Regions from separate parts of the Kocuria flava genome, predicted to be linked through region 1. Evidence: predicted binding sites of a transcription regulator. Region 1 holds the regulator's gene; each other region holds the start of a gene.
The links. The regulator LexA, encoded in region 1, represses DNA repair genes until DNA is damaged. The targets are predictions, from matches to a motif close to TCGAACANNTGTTCGA.
Positions count from the first base shown of each region.

Region 1 (3,265 bases):
GTGCTTCGCCGAGCTGGCCAAGCAGCGCGCCGGCGAGGCCGACCTGGTCATCACCAACCACGCGCTGCTGGCGATCAACGCCTTCGAGGGCGTCACGGTGCTGCCCGAGCACGACGTCGTGGTCATCGACGAGGCCCACGAGCTGCAGGACCGGGTCACCGGGGCCGTGACCGGGCAGCTGTCCGCGGCCATGGTCCGCGCCGCCGCGAGCTCCCTGCGCAAGCACACCTCCGCGAGCCCCGACGCGCTCACCGCCGGGGCGGCCGCCCTCGAGGCGGCCCTGCTGGGCGCCCCGGCCGAGCTGCTGCACCGGGGGCTCACCGACGCCCAGGCCGCCGCCGTGGCCCAGGTCCGCGACGCCGCGCGCACCGCGCTGACCGAGTCGAAGTCCGGGCAGGGCGCGGAGAAGGACGCCGACGCCGGGCGGCAGATGGCCCGCTCCCGCGTCAGCGACGTCCTGGAGCTCGCCGAGCGGGTGCTCGCCGCCGAGGGTTCCCGCGAGGTGCTGTGGCTCTCCCGCCAGGGCGGCTGGGAGCCGGGCCGCGGGTGGGTGCCCGCGGAGGACACCGACCCCGCGACCCTGCACGTGGCCCCCCTGTCGGTGGCCGGCACGCTGCGCGAGGGCCTGTTCGACGGCCGCACGGTCGTGCTGACCTCCGCGACCCTGTCCGTGGGCTCCTCCTTCGACGCCGCGGCCGGGGCGCTGGGCCTGCGCGGCGAGGGCGCCCCCCGCTGGGAGGGCATCGACGTCGGCAGCCCCTTCGACTACCCCCGGCAGGGCATCCTCTACCTGGCCCGGCACCTGGAGAAGCCCGGGCGCCGGCTCACCGAGGCGCAGCTCGACGAGATGCTCGCCCTGCTGGAGGCCTCCCGCGGCGGGGCCCTGGGCCTGTTCTCCTCCCGCCGCGCGGCCGAGGAGGCCGCCGAGGCGCTGCGGGAGCGCACCGATCTGCCGATCCTGTGCCAGGGCGACGCCTCCCTGGCCGGGCTCGTGCAGGAGTTCGCCGAGGACCCCGCGGCGAGCCTGTTCGGCACGCTGAGCCTGTGGCAGGGCGTGGACGTGCCCGGCAGCTCGTGCCGGCTCGTGATGATCGACCGGATCCCGTTCCCGCGCCCCGACGACCCGCTGGCCACGGCCCGCAGCCGGGCCGCCGAGCGCGCCGGCGGCAACGGGTTCATGTCGGTCTCCGCCACGCACGCGGCCGTGCGGCTGGCCCAGGGCGCCGGCCGGCTCATCCGGGCCGGCGGGGACCGCGGCGTCGTCGCCGTCCTGGACTCGCGGATCGCCACCGCCCGCTACGGCGGGTTCCTGCGCGCCTCGCTGCCCCCGCTGTGGACCACCACGGACCGCTCGGTGGTCCTCGGGGCCCTGGCGCGCCTGCCGGCGGGCTGAGCCCCCGGGCCACCCGGCCCCCGGACCGTTCGGCCCCCGGACCGCTCGTGCGGCCGGGGACGACGACGGCGCCCGGACCCCTGCGGATCCGGGCGCCGTGCGCGCAGCGGTGGGCGGCCCTCAGAGGCTGCGCAGCACCGAGACGACCTTGCCCATCACCGTGGCGTGGTCGCCCAGGATCGGCTCGTAGCGGGTGTTCTGCGGCAGCAGCCACGTGTGGCCGTCGCGCTGGCGGAAGGTCTTGACGGTGGCCTCCTCGTCGAGCAGCGCCGCGACGATGTCGCCGTTGTCGGCCGAGCTCTGGCGGCGGACCACGACCCAGTCGCCGTCGCAGATCGCGGCGTCGACCATCGAGTCGCCCTTCACGCGCAGCATGAACAGCTCGCCGTGGCCCACGAGCTGGCGCGGCAGGGCGAGCACGTCCTCGACCGCCTGCTCGGCGGTGATCGGCCCGCCCGCGGCGATGTGGCCGACCAGCGGGACCATCGTGACGTCGGCGGAGGTCGACAGCTCGGCGACGGCGTCCGCGCCCGTGCGCGCCCCGGCCGGCTCGCCGCCGGCGGGCTCCGCCGTGCCGCGCAGCTGCAGGGGGGTGAGCACCTCCATGGCCCGCGGCCGCTTGGGGTCCCGGCGGAGGTAGCCGAGCTTCTCGAGCTGGGAGAGCTGGTGGGTGACGCTCGACAGGGACGCCAGGCCCACGAGGTCGCCGATCTCGCGCATCGACGGCGGGTAGCCGCGCTCGGCGATCGAGCGCTGGATCGTCTCCAGGATCGTGCGCTGGCGCGGGCTCAGGCCGCGGGAGCGCCGGGTGCGCGCCGGGCGGTCCCGGGGCTCCTCGGGGGTGGGCAGCTGGGGCATTGCGCGTCGTCCTTTCCCGTCCGGTCGGCGCCGGCGGGCCCGTGCCGTACTCCGATGTCGGACCCGGGTGGTTCTCTGGGTGTCCGGTCGGCCGCCGCACCTGGTGCGCGCCGGGCCGGACCGTTCCCGGACCTGCCCCCAGCCTAGGCGAGTCCGCCGGTGTCTTCAAACACATGTACGAGCAAGTGTCGACACCGTTCGCAGGCACGTGCTAGACATGGTCCGTCGGTGTTCGAAGATGTGTTCGATCGAATGGAGTTCGTACGAATCCGCCGATCGCAGAGCCGTTCGAGGATCGCCCGTCGCCGCGGGCCCGTCAAGGAGTTCATGCCATGAGTGCCAGTGCCAGCATCCGCACCGGGGAGCACGCCGCCCGGCTGACCCTCACCCGCCGCGGCCGGTTCGTGCTCGTGGGGCTGCCCCTGCTCACGGGAGCGGCCGCGCTCGTCGTGCTCGCCGTGATCTTCCTCGTGCCCTCCACCGCGTCCGCGGGCAGCGACCCGCACGTCGGCGCCGGGACCGAGCGCGCCGTCGTCCACCCCGGCGAGAGCCTGTGGGACCTCGCCGTGGCCGCCGACCCCCAGCGGGACCCGCGCGACGTCATGGACGAGATCGTCGAGCTCAACGACCTGCGCAGCTCCGCCCTCGTCGCCGGCCAGGAGCTCGTGGTCCCCGCCGCCTGAGCCGGACCGGGTTCGGGTCGCACGGGGCCGGGGACTAAGCTGTCCGGGTGACGCAGAACCTGGACCGCCTCTCCGCCCTCCCGCTCCGCGACAGCCTGCGCGGCCGCACCCCGTACGGCGCCCCGCAGCTGGACGTCGCCGTCGCCCTCAACACCAACGAGAACACCCACCCGGTGCCGGAGGACGTGCACGCCGCGATCGTCGCGGAGGTCACGGAGGCCGCCCGGACGCTCAACCGCTACCCGGACCGCGAGTTCAACGCCCTGCGCGAGGAGCTCGCCCGCTATCTCGGCCACGGTCTGCGCGCCGAGCACCTGTGGGCGGCCAACGG
Region 1 is NZ_CP013254.1:1,906,785-1,910,049, forward strand. It holds gene AS188_RS08505 (ATP-dependent DNA helicase) at 1-1,393, shown strand, start outside; gene lexA (transcriptional repressor LexA) at 1,514-2,251, opposite strand; gene AS188_RS08515 (LysM peptidoglycan-binding domain-containing protein) at 2,584-2,934, shown strand; gene AS188_RS08520 (histidinol-phosphate transaminase) at 2,982-3,265, shown strand, end outside.

Region 2 (3,265 bases), 650 kb from region 1:
CAGGAAGTACATGGCCCGCAGGCCCAGGATCGCGAAGGCGTTGGCGGTGAAGACCAGGAACACCTCGTCGGTCACGGCGAAGATCGCGGGGATGGAGTCCACGGCGAAGACGACGTCGGTGGCCTCGATCAGCACCAGCACCGCCAGCAGCGGGGTGGCCAGCAGCACGCCGTCCTTGCGGACCAGCAGCTTCTGCCCGTGGTAGGCCTCGGTCATGGGCACGAGGCGGCGGAAGGCGCGCAGCACCGCCGACTGGTCGGGGTTCAGGTGCTCGTTGCGCTGGCGGATCATCCGCCAGCCGGTCCAGAGCAGGAACGCGGCGAAGACGTAGAGGACCCAGGAGAAGTTCTGGATCAGCACCGCCCCGGCGGCGATGAAGATCCCGCGGAACACCAGGGCACCGAGCACTCCCAGGAACAGCACGCGGTGCTGGAACTCCCGCGGGACGGCGAACCAGCTGAAGACGATCGCCCAGACGAAGACGTTGTCCACGGCCAGGGACTTCTCGATGAGGTAGCCGGCGAAGTACTGCTGGCCGAGCTCCGCCCCCCACACCCGCCAGACGACGAGACCGAAGGCCACGCCGCAAGCCACCCACACCCCCGACCACACGGCCGCCTCGCGCACGCCGATCACGTGGGCGCGGCGGTGGGCGAACAGGTCGACGGCCAGCACGAGCACGATGAAGCCGAGCACCGCGGCCCAGATCCAGAACGGGACATCCACGACGAAACCCTCCGATCGATCCGATCGGAGGTCTCTCCCGGCCCCGCGGGGCCCGCCCCGCCGGGCCCCGCGGGGCCGGAATGACGACGGGACGACGGTGGGATACTCCCCTCCCTGACACGAACAAGTGAAGCACTCTTCACCTGTTGGGGACAAGGGGTGCCGGAGGGCGGACGGGAGGAGGCCCGGGACCCGCAGCGGGTCCCGGGCCTCCTCCTCGCCCCCGGTCCGGTGGTCGGCTCAGTAGTCGTCGTCCTCCGGGACCCAGCGGTTGAAGTCCAGGGTGAGGTAGAGCGCGAGCGCGGCGGCGTTGTCCTCGGCGATGCGCAGGCACAGCTGGTCGTAGCCGCTGTGGCAGAGGGTGTCCATGCTGGAGCGCACGAGCTGCTCGGCGAGACCCTGCCGGCGGCGGGACGCGGCGGTGAACAGCTCGAAGAGGTACGGGGCGTCCGGGAGCTCGCCGTCGCCCACGCGGCGCTCGAGGGTCAGGGCCGCGGCGACGATCGTGCCGTCCTCGTCGGCGACCACGGGGGAGGCCTCCGCCAGGAGGGGGCCGTACTCGCCGGCGAAGACGCCCTGGACGACCTGGCGGGCCTCCGCGAGGCTGGAGACCCCGCCCTGCTCGTAGGAGGAGTAGTAGAGCTGGGCCAGGGCCTCGGCGTCCTCGGGCGTGGCCGGGCGGGTGGGCACCGGGTTCGGCCTGGTGTTCGCCACGGTGCGGGCGATCAGCGTGATGGTTCCGGTCATGGGGGCCTCCGTGGGTCGACGCCGGCTGCTCCGGCGGGGGCGGACGAGGGGTCAGGGGCGTCAGGGAGGACCCGGCGGGCGCGTCCTCCGTCCTCTCAGCGTATCCATTTCACCGGGGTTGTCCACGGATTCCGGGCGTCCCGGCGCGGTCCGGGCGGCAGGCTCCGGCCAGTGAACACGTGTTCCCCGCAGGAAGCTCATCGGCTTAGCCTGTCGCACAGGTGTTCTAGCTTCCAGAGGACAGGGTGCCCGGCCGGCGGGCGCCGTCGGAGGGAGAGGAGCCGTGGTGGGAGTGCTGACGGAGAGCGTGGACGTGGACTGCGACGCCGAGGGCGTGCCGGTGGGGGTGCGCTGGCGCGGGCGGGCCTACCGCGTGGCGCAGGACCCCGTGCGCTGGTACGAGCGGCGGGCGTGGTGGGCGGAGGACCTGCGGCTGCCCCGGGAGCGGGGCGCCGGGGTCGTCGACCAGCAGATGTGGCGGGTGCAGGTCCAGCTCGGCCCGCGCACGGAGCTGCTCACCCTCGAGCTCGTCCACACCCTCGACACCGGCCGCTGGCGGCTGCTCGCGGCCACGAGCGCGACCGGGATCCGGGTCGGGCGCTGCGCGTGAGGCGGGCCCGCGCGCGGCGGGTCCCGTGCATAGGATCGGGGGTGCGGGCCGTCCGCGCGGCGCCCCGCACCGACCGCGCTCCCCGCGCGGTTCGTCCGGCAGAGAGGCAGCACCCGTGAGACTCGGCACCGTGGCCCGCAGCGGCAGCACCCAGGCCTTCCGGCAGGAGGCGGGGGAGACCGTCTACCTGCCCGTCCCGGACGTGGGGGCGCTGCTGGCCGGGGGCGACCTCTCCCTGCCCGGGGAGCCCGGCCCCGCCCCCGCCCCGGAGGAGCTGCTCACCCCGGTGCTGCGGCCCGGGAAGATCCTGTGCGCCGGGCTGAACTTCCACGACCACGCCGAGGAGGTCGGCCAGGAGATCCCCGAGCACCCCACGATCTTCGCCAAGTACGCCAACGCCCTCGTCGGCCCCGTCGACCCCATCGCGATGCCCGAGGAGTCCGAGAAGATCGACTGGGAGGCCGAGCTCGTCGCGGTGATCGGCACGACCGTCCGCCACGCGGACGCCGGACGGGCCCGGGCGGCCATCGCCGGGTACACGATCATGAACGACGTCTCCGTGCGGGACTGGCAGGGCCGGACCTCCGAGTGGTTCCAGGGCAAGAACTTCGACCGCACCACCCCGGTGGGCCCCGTCGTCGTGACCCCGGACGAGGTCGACCCCGAGGCCGGCCTGGCCGTGCGCTGCACGGTGGACGGGGTGCGCCACCAGGACTCCAGCACCGACCGGATGATCTTCTCCGCGGTGCAGCTGGTGGAGTACCTCACCCGGTTCATGACCCTGGAGCCGGGCGACCTCGTCGCCTGCGGCACCCCGGCCGGCGTGGGCCTGGCGAAGAAGCCGCGGCGGATCTGGCTGCGGGACGGCCAGGAGGTCGTCACCGAGATCGAGGGCATCGGCGAGCTGCGCAACGTGTGCACCCCCGCCGAGGACCTGCTGCCCCGCTGACCCGACCGCGACCGGAGGAGACCCCATGGCGACCGTCGGCTTCCACGCCTCCCACGAGCAGATCCCGCCCGAGCAGCTGCTGCGCGACGTCCGGCACGCCGAGCAGGCCGGCTTCGCCGCCGCCATGTGCTCGGACCACCTCGAGCCCTGGTCCCCGCGGCAGGGGCACGCGGGCTTCGCCCTGTCCTGGCTGGGGGCGGCGCTGGCCTCCACCGCGCTGCCGTTCGGGTTCG
Region 2 is NZ_CP013254.1:2,553,896-2,557,160, reverse strand. It holds gene AS188_RS11400 (TerC family protein) at 1-726, opposite strand, end outside; gene AS188_RS11395 (GNAT family N-acetyltransferase) at 967-1,473, opposite strand; gene AS188_RS11390 (DUF6504 family protein) at 1,760-2,083, shown strand; gene AS188_RS11385 (fumarylacetoacetate hydrolase family protein) at 2,199-3,032, shown strand; gene AS188_RS11380 (TIGR03885 family FMN-dependent LLM class oxidoreductase) at 3,058-3,265, shown strand, end outside.
Region 2: AS188_RS11390 (DUF6504 family protein) is a predicted target of LexA. The motif match lies at 1,687-1,702, and genes of this name have one in related genera.

Region 3 (3,265 bases), 630 kb from region 1:
GGGGCTGGGCCGCCTGGGCGGCGAGGGACTGGGCGATCAGGTGCGAGGTCACGGACGTCCGTTCGATCGGGAGCGGGTTTTCCGTCCCATGGTAGGGGATCCCCCTGGGCGGGGCCCGGGAGCTCAGTCCTCGAACAGGGTGGCGTCGTCCTCGTCGGGGCCGCCGAGGGCGGCGCGCAGCGCGGGGTCCCGGTAGGCGGCGTGCTCCGGGGCGGGCAGCCCGAGGTGCTCCCACGCGGCGGCCATGGCGATCCGCCCGCGCGGGGTGCGCCCGAGCAGCCCCTCGCGCACGAGGTAGGGCTCGGCGACGGTCTCGACGGTCTCGGTCTCCTCCCCCACCGCGATCGCGAGGGTGGAGAGCCCGACGGGCCCGCCGTTGAACTTCGTCACGAGCGCGGTCAGCACGGAGCGGTCCAGCCGGTCGAGGCCGCGGGCGTCGACCTCGTACATGTCCAGGGCGGTCGAGGCGGCGCGGGCGTCGATCCGCTCGACGCCGTGCACGAGCGCCCAGTCGCGGACCCGGCGCAGCAGCCGGTTGGCGATGCGGGGGGTGCCGCGGGAGCGGGAGGCCACCTCGGCGAAGCCCTCGGCGGTCATGGCGAGGTCCATCAGCCCGGCGGAGCGGCGCAGCACGAGCTCGAGCTCCTCGACGGAGTAGAACTCGAGGTGACCGGTGAAGCCGAAGCGGTCACGCAGCGGGCCCGGCAGCAGCCCCGCCCGGGTCGTGGCCCCCACGAGGGTGAACGGGGGCAGGTCCAGCGGGATGGAGGTCGCCCCGGCGCCCTTGCCCACGACGATGTCGACGCGGAAGTCCTCCATCGCCATGTAGAGCATCTCCTCGGCGGGCCGGGACATCCGGTGGATCTCGTCGAGGAACAGCACCTCGCCCTCGGTCAGGGAGGACAGGATCGCGGCGAGGTCCCCGGCGTGCTGGATGGCCGGGCCGGAGGAGATCCGCAGGGGCGCGCCCATCTCCTCGGCGATGATCATCGCGAGGGTGGTCTTGCCCAGGCCCGGGGGCCCGGACAGCAGCACGTGGTCGGCGGAGCGCCCGCGCAGGCGGGAGGCCTCCAGGACGAGGGAGAGCTGCTGGCGCACGCGCTTCTGGCCGACGAACTCGTCGAGGTTCGCCGGGCGCAGCGCCGACTCCAGCTGCTTCTCGTCGGGCTCGTCGGTCGCGGAGACCAGCCGGTCCCGGGCGTTCACGGCGGCGCCGTCCTCCCGTGCCACGCTCACACCCCCCGGTCGGCGGTGCGGGTGCCGGCCTTGGCGGCGCCGAGCCAGCCGAGCACGGTGCGCAGGATGAGGGGGACGTCGCCGGAGGCGGCGAGCTCCTCGCGGCCGTCGAGGGCGTCGGCGACCCCGCGGGCGGCGTCCTTCTCGCTCCAGCCCAGCCCCACGAGCGCCTCGAGCACCTGCGCGCGCCACGGCTCCACCGGGGCGGGGGCGGGCTCGGCGGGGCGCTCGGGGACCACGAGCTTGTCGGCGAGCTCGAGCACGATCCGCCGGGCCCCCTTGGGCCCGATGCCGGGGACCCGGGTGAAGGCCGTGGCGTCGCCCTCGGCGATGGCCCGGTGGACGTCGTCGGGGCCGAGCACCGCGAGCACGGCCAGGGCGGTGCGGGGGCCGACGCCGCTGACGCCGAGCATGGTCTCGAAGACCTCCCGCTCGGCGGGGGCCCGGAAGCCGAAGAGCAGCGGGGACTCGTCCTTGCGGGCGACCCAGGCGGTGTCCAGGCGCACCTGGCGCCCGACCCGCAGGCCCGCGAGCGTCTCGGCGGTGGCGTGGACCTGGACGCCGAAGCCGCCCACGGAGACGACGGCGGTGGTGAGGCCGACGTGCTCGACCTCTCCCGTGATGGACGCGATCACCGCGCGGCTCCTTCCCGTGGTCCCCCGCCGGCGCGCCCGGCCGGGCGCGGACGATTCGAACGGATCTACGAATGCGGGTCGACGGCCACTGTAGCAGGGCGGGCCGACGCCCCGCACCGGCCCGGCCGGGGGGCTCAGCCGGCCCGGCCGCGCCGGGCCCGGGCCTCCGCCTCCGCCCACGCCCGCTGGGCGGGGGTCATGGCGGAGCGGCGGGCGGCCACGGGCCGGGCGCCCTGGTGGGTCTCGGTGCCGGCGGTGGCGTCGAGGCCGGTGCCGCCCCCGCGCCAGCCGTGGCAGATGGCGATGGCCAGGGCGTCGGCGGCGTCGGCCGGGCGCGGGGCCTCGGCCAGGCGCAGGATCCGCACGACCATGCGCGCGACCGAGGCCTTGTCGGCCCGGCCGTCGCCCGTCACGGCGGCCTTGACCTCCGAGGGGGTGTGCCAGGCGACGGGCACCCCGTGGCGGGCGGCCGCGGCGATCACGGCCCCGGAGGCGTGGGCGGTGCCGATCACGGTGTGCACGCTGGCCTGGGCGAAGACCCGCTCGAGGGCCAGGGCGTCGGGGCGGTGCCGCAGGATCCACTCGTCGGTGGCCTCCCAGATCCGCAGGATGCGCCGGTCGAGGGGCTCGGCGGCCTGGGTCCCGGCGACGCCGACCTCCACGAGCGTGGCGGTGCGGTCCCCGCGCACCTGCACGAGGCCGAACCCGCACCGGGTCAGCCCGGGGTCGACCCCGAGGATGCGCTGGCCCTGCGTGCTCAGTCCTCGTCCTCGAGCCGGGCGAGGACCTCGGCCGGGATCTCGGCGTTGGAGTAGACGTTCTGCACGTCGTCGAGCTCCTCGACGGCGTCGGCCAGGCGCAGGAACTTGCGGGCGCCGTCCTCGTCGAGCTCGACCTTCATGGACGGGCGGAACTGGGGGTCGTCGTTGTTGTACTCGAGCCCGGCCTCGTCGAGGGCAGTGCGGATCGCGGGCAGGTCGGTGGCCTCGGAGACGACCTCGAACTCCTCCTCGCCCTCGATCACCTCCTCGGCGCCGGCGTCGAGGACGGCCACGAGGACGTCGTCCTCGGTGAGCCCGTCCTTCTTCGCGACCTCGACGACGCCCTTGCGCTCGAAGAGGAAGGCCACGGACCCGGAGTCGGCCATGGTGCCGCCGTTGCGGGTGACGGCCACGCGCACCTCGGAGGCCGCGCGGTTCTTGTTGTCGGTGAGGCACTCGATGTAGAGGGCGGTGCCCTGGGGGCCGCGGGCCTCGTAGAGGATCTCGTCGTAGTTGATCGTCTCGCCGGTCAGGCCGGCGCCGCGCTTGATCGCCCGGTCGATGTTGTCGTTGGGCACGGAGTTCTTCTTGGCCTTGGTCACGGCCAGCTCGAGCGCCGGGTTGCCGGCGGTG
Region 3 is NZ_CP013254.1:2,537,804-2,541,068, forward strand. It holds gene AS188_RS11315 (preprotein translocase subunit YajC) at 1-52, opposite strand, end outside; gene ruvB (Holliday junction branch migration DNA helicase RuvB) at 124-1,206, opposite strand; gene ruvA (Holliday junction branch migration protein RuvA) at 1,233-1,871, opposite strand; gene AS188_RS11330 (crossover junction endodeoxyribonuclease RuvC) at 2,006-2,560, opposite strand; gene AS188_RS11335 (YebC/PmpR family DNA-binding transcriptional regulator) at 2,629-3,265, opposite strand, start outside.
Region 3: ruvA (Holliday junction branch migration protein RuvA) is a predicted target of LexA. The motif match lies at 1,927-1,942, and genes of this name have one in related genera.